Regions from separate parts of the Streptomyces sp. NPDC046939 genome, predicted to be linked through region 2. Evidence: riboswitches for the same ligand, from Rfam matches in the RefSeq annotation. Region 2 holds a riboswitch; the other holds the start of a gene.

Region 1 (6,989 bases), on a different contig from region 2:
GTCTGAGGCGACGTAAATCACGGGCCGTCCGCGCGAGACCGCGTTACCGTGGATGTCATGAACGTCAAGGGCCTGTGCACCACCGCGGCAACCGCGCGAGCGACCAGCTCGCCGGTTGCCGCCGCCTGACGTTCCACCTCATCCATCGGCGACCGGAGACGGCCCGCCGATGGTCTCTTGGCCTCAAGCCCGGTTTCCGGTGATCGTGCGGACCCGTGTCCGGTGCCTCCCCGCTCGACAGCGAAGGAGCCACCCCATGAACACCCGTGACCCGAACCCGCGGAGCACCCGGCCTAGCCTCACCACGGACGGCGTCATCAAGACGTTCGTTGAGTACTACGAGGACCGCGGCCACCGGCGCATCACCGGCTCCACCCTGCTCCCGCCGCCCGGCGACCCCGTGCTCTTCACCACCTCGGGCATGCACCCCCTCACCCCGTACCTGGAGGGGAAGCCGCATCCACAGGGGCGGCGCCTGGTCAACGTACAGCGGTGCCTGCGCACCACCGACGTCGACGAGATCGGTGACCCCACCCATCTCACCGTCTTCAAGATGCTCGGCACCTGGTCGCTCGGCGACTACGAAGGCCCGCAGAGCCTCGCCTGGGGCCATGACCTGCTCACCGAAGGGCTCGGCGTCGACCCGGGGTTGCTCCACGCCACTGTCTTCGGCGGTGACGGACAGGTCGGACGGGACACCGGCTCCCTGCGGGTCTGGGAGGAGCGCGGGGTTCCGGTCGAGTTCACCGTCGAGGACAACTGGTGGTCCAACGGGCCTACGGGGCCCTGCGGACCCGACTCGGAGATCTTCCTGTGGACCGGCGACACCCCGCCGCGCTCCACGCCCACCCAGGACGAGCGCTGGGTCGAGGTGTGGAACCACGTGATGATGCGCCACCGCCGCCTGCCCGACGGCACCCTCGTCCCGCTGCCGCAGCGCAACGTCGACACCGGCCTCGGCGTGGAGCGCCTCGTCTCCCTCCTCCAGGGCAAGGACTCGGTCTACGAGTGCGACGTGTTCGACCCCTGGCGCCGCGAACTGCCCCGCGTGTGGACCCTGGACGAGCCCTCGTGGCGCCTGGTCACCGACCACCTGCGCTCGGCCGTCGTGGTCATCGCCGACGGCGTCCGGCCCGGCAACACGGGGCACGGCTACGTCCTCCGCCGTCTGCTGCGCCGCGCCCTCACCGTGCTCTGGCGCGACGACTCCACACGCCGACTCGACGACTTCCCACAGGAGTTGGTGCACCACACCCTGGACCACTTCCGGCAGTCGACGGACCCGGACGAGGTGCGGCGTGTGCTCCTCGACGAGGAACGCCGCTTCGGCCGACTCCTGACCCGGGGACGTCAGGTCCTCGCCCGGCCCCGCTTCCAGGGGCCGCTCGACGAGGACGACCTGCACTACCTGCACGACACGCACGGCCTGCCGCGCGACCTCGTGCTCAGCCTGCGCTCGGAGGAAGGGTAGGAGCAGGCCCTACAGGCGGTCGGCGCGTACGTCGCCGTTGACGGTCGCCAGCGTCATCGTGGGCGCGGAGCCGTCGGTGGCGGCGGGCAGCGTGACCGCCGGGCGGCCGTGGTCCGTCGTGGCGTCCACCCGGTAGCCGGGGGCGTCATGCGGCACGGCGACGTCGACCGAGCCGTTCACCGTACGCGCCGAGACCCGGCGCGGGGCGGTCGCGCAGTCGAGGGTGACATCGCCGTTGACCGTGCGCGCGCCGAGGGCCGAGGCGCGTACGGAGGTGGTGTGCACGGAGCCGTTGCGGGTCGCGAGGCGCAGCGACGCCTTGCCCGCGCCGGAATCGGCCACCGTCACATCGCCGTTCACCGTGGTCAGGTCGAGGGGGCCGGTCAGGCCCGCGGCGTCGATCCCGGCGTTGCGGGCGGTGACCGTCACGGCCGTGCCGGCGGGGACCTGGATCTCGGGCATACGCGGACACGGCCGGCCCGGCTGCTCCCGGTCGCGGCAGCTCAGGTCGAGGACGCGGGTGTCGTCGTGGCGTGACCAGTGGTGGGCGACGGCCCTGTCGACGCCTACTTTGTCGCCGTCGGTGGGGCGCAGCCGCACACCGTTGTCCGTGGTGATGGTCAGCCGCAGGTCGGACGCGGCCAACTCGGCGCCCCGCGCCGAGGCGTGGCCGTCGCCCCCGCCGCACCCCGCGAGGACGGGAACGGTCGCGAGGCCGAGCACCGCGGCCGCCAGGCGCCGGGCGGATGTCATCGTCGCTGCCTTCATTCCGGCCGCTTGCCCCGCACCGGCCCCGGCACGCGCCTGTCCCGGAGCTTCCGTGGCGCCGCATGATGGGGGCGTGCGGTTGTGCGGGCCGGGGTAGGCGCCCCCGCACACGAGCCGCCGCGCATGCGCGGCCCGAGGACCGAAGGACCGAGGATGGAGCGAGCGCGGGTGACCTTCCCGGCGCGCTGGGCGACCGGGAACGTCCTGGTCGTCGATGTCGCCGGGACGTTCGACGACGCCGTGGCCGCCGAGTTGTGCGGGCTGCTGGGCCGTATGACGGACACCGGTCAGCGCCTCTTCGTGCTCGACTTCAGGGGCGTCGAGCACTGCACGACCGGCGCGGTGCGGCAGTTCGTCGGCACGGCCCTGGGGACGGAGGGCGCGCCGGACGCCGGCTCCGTCGCCCTGGTCGCCCACGCCGCGGCGCGCTCCGCGCTACGAGCGGCGGGCGCGGACCGCCTCAGGGGAGGCATCCACGCCACCCTCACCGACGCGATCAAGGCATGCCACCCGTCGACCCCGGAGGAACTGGGAGAACCAGCACCCTGACCCACGCGGAACCGCTCGGCATCAGCCGTCGCGCAGCGCCTCCCGTACCGCCGCCTCCGCGTGCAGCCGTGCTGTCGGGAAGACCGGGACCGGGCTGTCCTCGGCGCCGATCAGCAGCTCGATCTCCGTGCAGCCGAGGACGATGCCCTCCGCGCCCGCCGCCACGAGCCCCGCGATGACCTCCTGGTACGCGGCGCGTGAGGCGTCCCGGACGATGCCGAGGCACAGCTCCTCGTAGATCACCCGGTGCACGAGCGCGCGGCCCGCCTCGTCCGGGACGAGCACGTCGAGGCCGTGGCTCGCGAGGCGGCCCCGGTAGAAGTCCTGCTCCATGGTGAACGCGGTGCCGAGCAGCCCGACCCGCTTCGCGCCCGCCGCGCGGACCGCGTCCGCCGTCGCGTCGGCGAGGTGCAGCAGCGGTACGGACGTCGCCGCCCGCACCTGGTCGGCGACCTTGTGCATCGTGTTGGTGCAGATCAGCAGCAGATCGGCGCCGGCCGCCTCCAGGCTCCGGGCGGCCGCGCCGAGGACGCGGCCGGCCTCCTCCCAGTCGCCCGCGACCTGCAACCGTTCGATCTCCGCGAAGTCGACGGAGTACAGCACGATCCGCGCCGAGTGCAGCCCGCCGAGCCGGTCCCGCGTCAGCTCGTTGAGCAGCCGGTAGTACTCGGCGGTCGACTCCCAGCTCATGCCGCCGATCAAGCCGATGGTCCTCATGGCCGACAGGGTAGGGTGCGCTCCGGTACTGCCCGACACGGGGTGCCCCGAGAAGCGGGGCTGAGATCACACCCGTAGAACCTGAACCAGTTAGCACTGGCGGAGGGATGTCAGCGAGATGTCGATGCCGCACGCTTCCACGCAGCCGCGCGAGGCCGCCTTCGACGGGCGGATGCCCGCCGCCCCCGGTGACTGGCGCCCCGAGGCGCGGGGGATCGCGCCCGTTCCCGAGAGCCACCGGTACGGCGGTGCCGGGCGCCTGTTCACCGTGTGGTTCGCGCCCAATCTGACCATGAGCGGTGTCTTCACCGGCACCGTCGGCGCCGCGCTCGGCCTGGACTTCGGCACCGCGCTCGCCGCCGTGGTCCTGGGCACGGTGCTGGGCGCCGTACCGACCGCGTACCTGGGGACGTGGGGGAGCGCCACCGGGGCCGGTCAACTGCCGCTGGCCAGGCTGGCGTTCGGCCGGGGCGTCGTCGTCCCCGGCACCTTGCAGTGGCTGTCCTCCATCGCCTGGGACGCGCTGATCGGCCTGTTCGGCGGTGACGCGCTCGCCCGGCTGTGCGGCTGGCCGTTCTGGCTGGGGGCGCTGGTGATGATGGCCGCGCAGGGCGCGTTCGGCGCGCTCGGCTACGAGGCGATCCACCGCCTGCAACAGTGGATGACGGCCGTCCTCGCGGTCGCGTTCTGCGCCCTGGCGCTGCGGCTCGCGGACGCCGGGGTCACCCCGGCGGGGCACGGCAGCGTCCACGGGGCCGACCGCGCGGGCGCGTTCGCGCTGACCACCACCATCGCGCTCAGCCTGGCCCTCTCCTGGGCCCCGTACGCCAGCGACTTCAGCCGCTACCTGCCGCGCACCACCTCCCCGGTCCGGATGTTCTGGTGCACGCTCGCCGGTGTCGTCGTCTCCTTCACGGCCGTGCAGGCGCTCGGCCTGTGGGGTGCCTCCGTCTTCACCGACCAGACCGCGCGAGGTGTCGACACGTTGCTCGGCGGCGGGGTCGTCGGCTCGGTCGGGCTCCTCGCCGTGGCGCTCGCCGCGCTGTGCAGCAACGCCATGAACGACTACAGCGGCTCGCTCGCCCTCCAGGTCGTCGGCGCCCGCCTGCCCCGCCCGCTCGCCGCGGCCCTGGCCGCCGCGCTCGGCTTCCCGCTGGTGCTGTGGATGCACGCCGCCGACACCGCCGCCCGCTTCCAGAACGTCCTGCTCTTCGTCGGCTACTGGATCCCCGGCTTCGTCGCGGTCGTCCTCGTCGACTGGCTGGCCCGGGCCCGCGCCCGGCGCGGCGCCCCCGTCGACCTGGCCGGCGAGTCGTCCCGCCGCCGGCCGGTCGTCCCCGCCCTGGTCGCGTTCCTCGCCGCGTTCGCCGCCACGGTCCCGTTCATGAACACGTCCCTGTACGTCGGCCCGGTGGCCGAGGCGCTGCACGGCGCGGATCTCGGCTACTACGTGGCGTTCGGCACGGCGCTGCTCGTGTACGCCCCGTTCCGGTCGCGCGCGAGCTGACCGGACACGTGTTCCCGCACCTCGCCTACGATCTGCGGGGTGTGCGCAAACGTCATGGTCGCCGAAGACGACGAGAAACAGGCCGAGCTGGTCCGCCGCTACCTGGAGCGTGAGGGCCACGCCGTCACCGTCGTACGGGACGGGCGGCAGGCCATCGAGGAGATCCGGCGGGGCGAGCCCGACCTGCTCGTCCTCGATGTGATGATGCCGCGGACCGACGGGCTCGACGTCGTACGGGTGCTGCGCGCCGAGGCGCGGGAGATCCCCGTCCTGATGCTGACCGCGCGCTCCACCGAGGACGATCTGCTGCTCGGCCTCGACCTCGGCGCCGACGACTACATGACGAAGCCGTACAGCCCGCGCGAACTGATGGCACGGGTGCGGACCCTGCTGCGCCGCACCCGCCGGGGCGGCGCGACCGGCCCGGCGTCGGCGCGGCTGACCGTCGGCGCGCTCGTCGTCGACCCCGACCGGCACGAGGTCGCCGTCGACGGGGCGGCCGTCGAGTGCACGCCGGGCGAGTTCCGGCTGCTCGCGGCGATGGCGGCGGAGCCGGGCCGGGTCTTCAGCAGGGAGCGGCTCCTCGCCGAACTGCACGGCTTCGACCGCTACATCAGCAACCGCACCGTCGACGTGCACGTCATGAACCTCCGCAAGAAGATTGAGCCGCAGCCGCGCCGCCCCGTCCGGCTGCTCACCGTCTTCGGCGTCGGCTACAAGCTGACGGACCCGGACAAGGGCGCCCGCGATGCGTCGGCGTAGGACCGCCGACGGGCCGCGGACGGACCGGCCCCCGCTGCGCAAGAGCCTGCGCGGGCGGCTCCTCGCCGTCTCCGTCCTCGTCGCCACCTGCTCGGTCGCGGCGACGGCCTGGCTCGCCGTGCAGACCACGTCCGGCGCCATCAAGCAGGAGCAGGGCCAGAACCTCGCCGACGACACACGGATCTACGACACCCTCCTCGGCTACGCCGCCACGCACCCCCGCTGGGACGGCGTCGGCACCGTCGTACGGGACCTGGCCGACTCCACCGGCCGCCACATCACCCTGACCACGCTAAGGCGCGCACCCCTCGCCGACTCGGCGGGCAGCACGCCGCCGCGCACCCTGCCCGCGCAGGCGTCCGCGACCGTCGACCCGCTCTCCGTCGACACGGCGCTCGCCTCCGCCCGGGCCGGGACGCAGGACGCGGCGACGGACCGCATCGACGCGCGCGCGGTCGGCCCGTTCAAGCTGCCCGGCGCGGAGCGCAAGACCCTGCACGGCATCGCCGAGCGGAACAAGGCGTGCCTGCGCTCGCTCGGCATCGCCGCCGACGTCGTCGTGGGCCCGAGCGGACGCCCCGCGGTGGAACCGGTCGGCTCCGGCGCCACCGACGACCCGGGCTACTACAAGTGCGCGACGGGCATCCTCGAACGGCCGACCAGGACGGAGGGCAAGGCGCTCACCGCGTTGACCCGGCTCACCAACTCCTGCCTGCGGCGGCAGGGCCACGACCGCGTCGACCTCGCCCTGGACCTCACCTGGCAGCAGGCACCGCGCGCGGTGGCGGCCAAACGGGCGGCCGCCGAGGAGGCCGCGGCGGCCCAGGACACGGTCCCGCGCCCGGTACCGGCGCCCGCCCCGGCCGAGACCGCGCAGGACGACCGTACGGTCGCCACCTGCGTGGGCACGGCCCGGCGCGAACAGCTCACCTCCTACGTCGCCGCGCCCGCGCTCCTCTTCATCGGCGACCAGGGCGGCGCGACCGTCCCCGGCTTCGACCTCTCACCCCGCAACACGGCGAAGATCACGGGCGTCGCCGCGCTCGTCCTCGCCCTGACCGTCGGCGCGTCCGTCCTGGCGGGCAGGCGCCTCGTGCGCCCCCTGTACGCGCTGACCGGCGCCGCCCAGCGGCTCAAGGACGGCCGCGAGACGCAGCCGGTGCCGGTGACGACGGACAACGAGATCGGCAGACTCGCGGCGGCGTTCAACGACAT
Region 2 (6,989 bases):
CGGGCATGCCGTGGTGGGTGAAGTGGGTCGCGGTGCCGGTCATCGCTCTGGTCGTGTTCGGCGGGCTGATCGCCAGCGTCGTCGGGTTCGTGATCGGCCTGCTCTTCAAGGTGCTGGTGTTCGCCGCCCTGGTGGGTGGAGTCGTCTACCTCGTGCGGAGGTTCATGGCGGGCTCGTCCTCGCGCAGCGACTGGTGAACAACGGCGGGGCGCGGGGCCCCGTTCGTTGTGGGGTGCGACGGTTCGCTGAAACGGGGGGAGTTTCCGCTCCGGGCGGGCACCCAGCGGTGGCCAACGGTTAGGGTCCGGATTCCGATGCCCCCGATCCCCGCCAGTCCGGGAAGCGCGGGGGACGCACGCGTACCGGGAGTGAACCGTGGCCGATCCCGCATCCGCAGCCCCGCAGACGCTCATCGGCTCCGTCCAGCGCGCCATGCGGCTGCTCGAGGCGGTCGCCTCCCACGGCGAGGGGGCTCCCGCCAAGCAGCTCGCCCGAGAGGCCGGGGTCGCCCTCCCCACGGCCTACCACCTGTTGCGCACGCTGGCCCACGAGGGCTACCTCCGCAAGGACAGGGGTGTCTTCCTGTTCGGGGACGCGATCGAGCGGCTGAGCAGCGGCGCAGCTCAGCAGAATCGTCGCGGCATGATCACTGACGCGCTGCGCCACTGGCGGGACACGCTCGGCGTGCCCGTCTACTTCGCGATCTACCGCGACGGCGAGATCGAGATCGTCTCCGTCGCCGACACCCCGGCCAGCCCCGCCGTCGCCGAGTGGGCCGACTTCGCCGCGACCGGCCACGCGCACGCGATCGGCCAGTGCCTGCTCTCCCAGCTCAGCGAGGAGGCCCGCCGCGACCACCTCGACCGCTACCCGGCCCATGCCCTCACCCCGTACTCGGTTCCGGACAACGAGACCCTGCTGCGCAAGCTGCGGACGGTGGGACGCATGGAACCGCTCATCGAACGCCAGGAGTACGCGCTGGGCACGGCCTGCGCCGCGTTCCCCGTCACCATCGGCTCGACCGCAGCGGCGGTGGCCGTCTCCCTCCCCGCCCATCAGGCGGACAGACTGCTGCCCCTCGCACATCGTTTGCAGGACGAGATCGGCCGTCTCGTAGGGACACTCGCCTTCTCTATCAGCATGTGAAAACTCACTCCTTGTAATCCCCCGTGTACGTTGAGCAAGATGCCAGCAGCGTCAGGATGGTCATTCCTGGCCAATCGACGTCACATTGACGGGGTAGGCGATGCGCGAGTCGGTAGAAGCAGTGCAAGCAGAGGTCATGATGAGCTTCCTCGTCTCCGAGGAGCTCTCGTTCCGCATCCCGGTGGAGCTGCGGTACGAGTCGGCTGATCCGTACGCCGTGCGCCTCACCTTCCATCTCCCCGGCGACGCGCCTGTGACCTGGGCGTTCGGCCGTGAACTCCTGGTCGACGGGGTCAACGGGGCCACGGGCGACGGTGATGTGCGGATCCTGCCCGTGGAGAGCGCGGGAGGCGGCGGCGCCGACGAGCTGCCGACGGAGGTGCACATCCGGCTGCAAGTGGGCGGTGACCACGCCCTGTTCCGGGCCGGGGTCGCCCCGCTGGTGGCGTTCCTCGACCGTACGGACAAGCTCGTCCCCCTCGGTCAGGAGCAGTCCCTGGCCGACTACGAGGCCGAACTCGACGAGGCGCTCGACCGGATCCTCGCCGAGGAGCAGAACGCGGGTTGATCAACCAGCAGTTGACGATGTGACGTTTGTGCGGCGCGGTGCACCCGAGCCGTTCCGCGCCGCTCAGCGCTTGCGTCGTCGACCGCCGCCACCACGTCCAGGAGCGGTCCGCGCGGGCCGCCCGCCGGACGTCGGACGGTCGGCGGAGACCACCAGTGCGGCCAGCGCGGTCGTCACCGGCACCGCCGCCACCAAGCCGATCGAACCGACCAGCGTGCGCACGATCTCCTCGGCCACCAGCTCACTGGTGGCCACGTCGACGACGCTGCTCTGCGCGATCGAGAAGAGCAGGAGCAGCGGCAGCGCCGCGCCCGCGTACGCGAGGACCAGGGTGTTGACGACGGACGCGATGTGGTCGCGGCCGATCCTGATGCCCGCCCGGTACAGGCCGCGCCAGCCCATCGTCGGGTTGGCCTCGTGCAGCTCCCACACCGCCGACGTCTGCGTGACCGTCACGTCGTCCAGCACGCCCAGCGACCCGATGATGACGCCGGCGAGCAGCAGGCCGCTCATGTCGATGTCCGGGTACAGGCCGTGGATCAGGCCGGTGTTGTCGTCCGTGTTGCCCGTCAGGGCGGCCCAGCCGATGAAGAGCGATCCCAGCACGCCGATGAGCAGCAGTGACACGAGGGTGCCGAGGACGGCGACCGATGTACGGGCCGTCAGCCCGTGGCACATGTAGAGCGCGATCAGCATGATGGCGCTCGCCCCGACGACGGCCACGACCAGCGGGTTCGAGCCCTGGAGGATCGCCGGGAGGATGAACAGCGTCAGCACCAGGAAGCTGACCGCGAGCGCGACCAGCGCCATGACGCCGCGCATGCGGCCCACCACGACGACCACCAGGGCGAAGATCCCGGCGAGCAGCGCCATGGGGATCTTGCGGTCCACATCGGTGACCGAGTACTGCAACTCCCTGGGCGCGTCCGGCGCGTAGGCGACGATCACCTTCTGGCCCTCGCGCAGTTGCCGTGGCGAGTCCGGCTGGATGATCTCCGTGAACGTACGACCCGTGTCCTTGCCGGTGGCGACCCGGATCGTCGCCTTCTCGCAGGTACCGGAGGCCCGGCCCTGCGTCGGCGCACCCGACGGGTCCTGGGTGGCGGAGCCCGCCGCGTTCACGGACTTGCAGTCCACCTTCTCGACCCGGGCGACGGTGGCCTGCTGCGTCTGGCGGTCGAAGCCGACACCGGTGCGCTCGTGGTCGGGGGCCCCGCCCGGCCACAGCACCACGAGGCCGACGACGACGGCGACGGAGAACGGCACCAGGATCGCCGCGATGACCTTGCGCAGGTGCTGTGAGACGGGCGTGGCGGGCCCATGACTGTGCGAGTGGCCGTGTCCGCCCGGGCCGTGCCCTGACCCTGAGGGGCCGGGCCCATGCGGCGGTTGGGGCGGCGGAGGCGGGGGCTGCTGCGTCGTGGTCACCGCCCGATCATCGCAAGAGCGACAGGGGCCCTCTGTTCAACGCGTCCGAACTGCCGCTAGCGTGGAGGCACCTTTGCACACGCGGGAGCTCGGAGCACCGGGCTGAGAGGGCGCTGACCTTCGTCCATGCGTGTTTCACGTGAAACAGCGTGAAACACCGCCGACGAACACCGCTGCGTCGACCGCCGAACCTGTTACCGGGTAATGCCGGCGTAGGGAGTAGGTCTCATGACCACAACGGACACACGCACGCCTGCCTCCAACGGCTCTGAGCCGGAGGCCGGGAAGTCCATCGGCTGGCACAAGGGGTACATCCAGGGCTCACGCCCGGACCTCAAGGTGCCGGTCCGACAGGTGCATCTCACCAACGGCCAGGCCGTCACGCTGTACGACACCTCCGGCCCGTACACCGATCCGACCGTCGACACCGATGTGCGCAGGGGGCTCGCACCGCTCCGGGAGAACTGGATCATCGCCCGCGGCGACACCGAGGAGTACGCGGGCCGCCCCGCCCGCCCCGAGGACGACGGCATCAAGCACACCTCGCCACGCGGCGGTCTGCGCAACCTCGACGCGGTCTTCCCCGGCCGCCCCCGCCAGCCGCGCCGCAGCAGGACCGGCGAGCCCGTGACCCAGCTCGCGTACGCCAGGCGGGGCGAGATCACCCCGGAGATGGAGTACGTGGCCATCCGGGAGAACGTCGCACCCGAGACCGTCCGCGAGGAGATCGCGGCGGGCCGCGCGGTGCTGCCCGCCAACGTGAACCACCCGGAGATCGAGCCGATGATCATCGGCAAGCGGTTCCTGGTGAAGGTCAACGCCAACATCGGCAACTCCGCCGTCACCTCGTCCATCGAGGAGGAGGTGGAGAAGATGACGTGGGCGACCCGCTGGGGCGCCGACACCGTCATGGACCTCTCCACCGGCCGCAACATCCACACCACCCGCGAATGGGTCCTGCGCAACTCCCCCGTCCCCATCGGCACGGTGCCGCTCTACCAGGCCCTCGAAAAGGTCGACGGCAAGGCCGAGGAGCTGACCTGGGAGATCTACAAGGACACCGTCATCGAGCAGGCCGAGCAGGGCGTGGACTACATGACGGTGCACGCCGGCGTCCGGCTCCCGTACGTCCCGCTGACCGCCAACCGCAAGACCGGCATCGTCTCGCGCGGCGGTTCGATCATGGCGGCCTGGTGCCTCGCCCACCACAAGGAGAGCTTCCTCTACGAGCACTTCGAGGAGCTCTGCGAGATCCTCGCGGCGTACGACGTCACGTACTCGCTCGGCGACGGGCTGCGCCCCGGCTCCATCGCGGACGCCAACGACGAGGCCCAGTTCGCGGAGCTCAGGACGCTCGGGGAGCTCAACTCGATCGCCAAGCGGCACGGCGTCCAGACCATGATCGAAGGCCCGGGCCATGTCCCGATGCACAAGATCAAGGAGAACATCGACCTCCAGCAGGAGATCTGCGAGGAGGCCCCGTTCTACACGCTCGGTCCGCTGACCACGGACGTGGCGCCCGCGTACGACCACATCACGTCCGGGATCGGGGCCGCGATGATCGCCTGGTGGGGCACGGCGATGCTCTGCTACGTCACGCCCAAGGAGCACCTCGGCCTGCCCAACCGCGACGACGTGAAGACCGGCGTCATCACGTACAAGATCGCGGCGCACGCGGCGGACCTCGCCAAGGGGCACCCGGGCGCGCAGGACTGGGACGACGCGCTCTCGGACGCCCGCTTCGAGTTCCGCTGGGAGGACCAGTTCAACCTGGCGCTCGACCCGGACACGGCACGGGAGTTCCACGACGAGACACTCCCCGCCGAACCGGCGAAGACGGCGCACTTCTGCTCCATGTGCGGCCCGAAGTTCTGCTCGATGAAGATCTCGCAGGACATCCGCCGCGAGCACGGCACCACGCGGGCCGAGGTCGAGGCCGGCATGGAACAGAAGTCGAAGGAGTTCGCCGAGGCGGGCAACCGCGTCTATCTGCCGCTCGCCGACTGACCGGCGTCCGCGCATGACGACGGGCTCGGGGCCGCCACCGTGCGCCCCGAGCCCTGTACCCCGGTCTCAGTCCGGCTGGTGCTCGGGGCCCCCGAAGTCCGGGCTCGAGAAATCCGGGCTGGAGAACCCGGCACGCTGCCCCGTGGCGGTGCCGCCGCCGTCGGGGCTGCTGAACCCGGGCCTGTTGTAGCCGAGCTGCGGCATGCGGCCGGTGGAGCCGCCGCCACCGCTCAGCGAACCGCCGCCGAGGGCGGTCCGTTCCTGCGCGTCCCGCAGGAACGGCAGGATGCCCCGCTCGAGGAGCGCCTCGCCCCAGGCTTCCCTGGCGCGCCTCACCTCTTCGCTGGCCTCGCCGTACGCGCCTGCGTGGAGCGACGTCGATCCGTTGCGCAGGGCCGTCAGGAGCAGGCAGACCGCGGCGACGAGGATGCCCGCCGCGGTGAGCGCGCCGAAGACCCAGCCGACGGACAGCAGGGTGTCGGCGAAGTCCGGTGGCGGGTTGAGCATCTTCAGGATGTAGCCGACCAGCAGGAAGATGGCGGCCGCCGTCCCGGCGAGGACCGGGGCGAGCACGACGGCGACCGCGGCGACACCGGGCCCCGTGGTCTCCGCGACCTCACCCACCGTGGCGGCGAAGCCGAGGGAGCTGCCGCCGGACTCGGACGAGCTGGAGGTGCCTCCTTCACGTAGCGGACGGACGGGCTGCGGAGCGGAGCGCAGCTCGTCACGGACCTTGGTGTAGTGCTCGTACTCGGTGGCCGCCGCCGTGCTGATCAGTGCGGCGGCGTTCAACGCCATGGTGCGCAGTTGTTCGGGGTTGAGCCGCTGGCCCACGGCGGCGAGTTCAGGCCGGTTGGGTGCGGTACGCAGCGCCTCATCGAGGATCCGCTCGAACTCGGGGCGGTCCTCGTTCAGCAAATGCGGAGCGCTGTTCATGTGCATCCCCCGATGCTCCGTAGGGCTTGGTGGCCCGCATGGTTACGAGCCGTCGGGCAGAAACGGAGGGGAGCCTGCTACGGATACGCCGATGGTAGAGCGGTCACAGCACGCCGTGACAGGGAGTTTTCGAAATTCGCCCCCGCGCGCGCGACGCTCCGTCCACGGCGCCTGCCCAGAGAACTAGCGGTCAAGCATGGGGAGTTGCTGGACCAGCAGCTTTCCGGCCATGGTGACGCCACCGTCCATGGCGATGGCGAGCCCACCCGCGTAGACATGAGGCCCTTCGACCACGGGACCGCTCTCCTCGCCGTCGGCGTCCTCGGTGCCGACCTCGCCGAGGAGGTACGGGATGGGGCTGTGGCCGTGCACGACGCGCGAGCCGCCGTAGGTGCCGAGGAGTTCGCGTACGGCACCGGGGCCCGACTCCTCGTCGCGGAACGCGAAGCGCTTGGTCAGCTTGCGGAACACGTCCCAGCACTCGTCCGCGTCATTGCGCGTGAGGGTCTCGCGGACCGTGTCGTTGACCGCCTCGATGGAGTCGCCGTAGTCCAGGTACGCGGTGGTGTCCGAGTGCATGAGCAGGTGGTCGTCCTCGATCTCGATCGCGTCGAGCCGGGACATCCACTGCAGATGCACGTCCTGGAGGCGGTCCATGTCCGACTTCTGCCCGCCGTTGAGCAGCCAGGCCGCCTGGAAGGTGGCGGTGCCCGCGCCGGAGTTGACCGGCGTGTCGCCGAACCGCTTCGCGCCGAGGAGCAGGAGCTCGTGGTTGCCCATCAGCGCCTTGCAGTAGCCGCCCGCGGCGGCCGCCTCGGCGCTGAGCCGCATCACGAGGTCGATGACGCCGATGCCGTCGGGTCCCCGGTCGGTGAAGTCGCCGAGGAACCACAGGCGCGCGTTG

The links. A riboswitch is a leader RNA that binds a small molecule or an ion and turns the genes downstream of it on or off. The one in region 2 is predicted to bind thiamine pyrophosphate.
Region 1: it holds a riboswitch for thiamine pyrophosphate, as region 2 does, so the genes downstream of both, ABZ877_RS35505 (cytosine permease) here and thiC (phosphomethylpyrimidine synthase ThiC) in region 2, are expected to answer to the same signal.

Annotation. Positions count from the first base shown of each region.
Region 1 is NZ_JBEYWV010000045.1:8,944-15,932, forward strand. Features, by position in the region: gene ABZ877_RS35480 (TerD family protein) at 1-6, shown strand, start outside; gene ABZ877_RS35485 (alanine--tRNA ligase-related protein) at 257-1,471, shown strand; gene ABZ877_RS35490 (DUF4097 family beta strand repeat-containing protein) at 1,481-2,224, opposite strand; gene ABZ877_RS35495 (hypothetical protein) at 2,393-2,788, shown strand; gene ABZ877_RS35500 (aspartate/glutamate racemase family protein) at 2,810-3,505, opposite strand; TPP riboswitch at 3,534-3,630, shown strand; gene ABZ877_RS35505 (cytosine permease) at 3,624-5,012, shown strand; gene ABZ877_RS35510 (response regulator transcription factor) at 5,052-5,774, shown strand; gene ABZ877_RS35515 (HAMP domain-containing sensor histidine kinase) at 5,761-6,989, shown strand, end outside.
Region 2 is NZ_JBEYWV010000023.1:68,623-75,611, forward strand. Features, by position in the region: gene ABZ877_RS24625 (DUF5326 family protein) at 1-197, shown strand, start outside; gene ABZ877_RS24630 (helix-turn-helix domain-containing protein) at 376-1,146, shown strand; gene ABZ877_RS24635 (SsgA family sporulation/cell division regulator) at 1,247-1,714, shown strand; gene ABZ877_RS24640 (YibE/F family protein) at 1,778-3,142, opposite strand; TPP riboswitch at 3,214-3,378, shown strand; gene thiC (phosphomethylpyrimidine synthase ThiC) at 3,371-5,149, shown strand; gene ABZ877_RS24650 (hypothetical protein) at 5,216-6,091, opposite strand; gene ABZ877_RS24655 (metallophosphoesterase) at 6,269-6,989, opposite strand, start outside.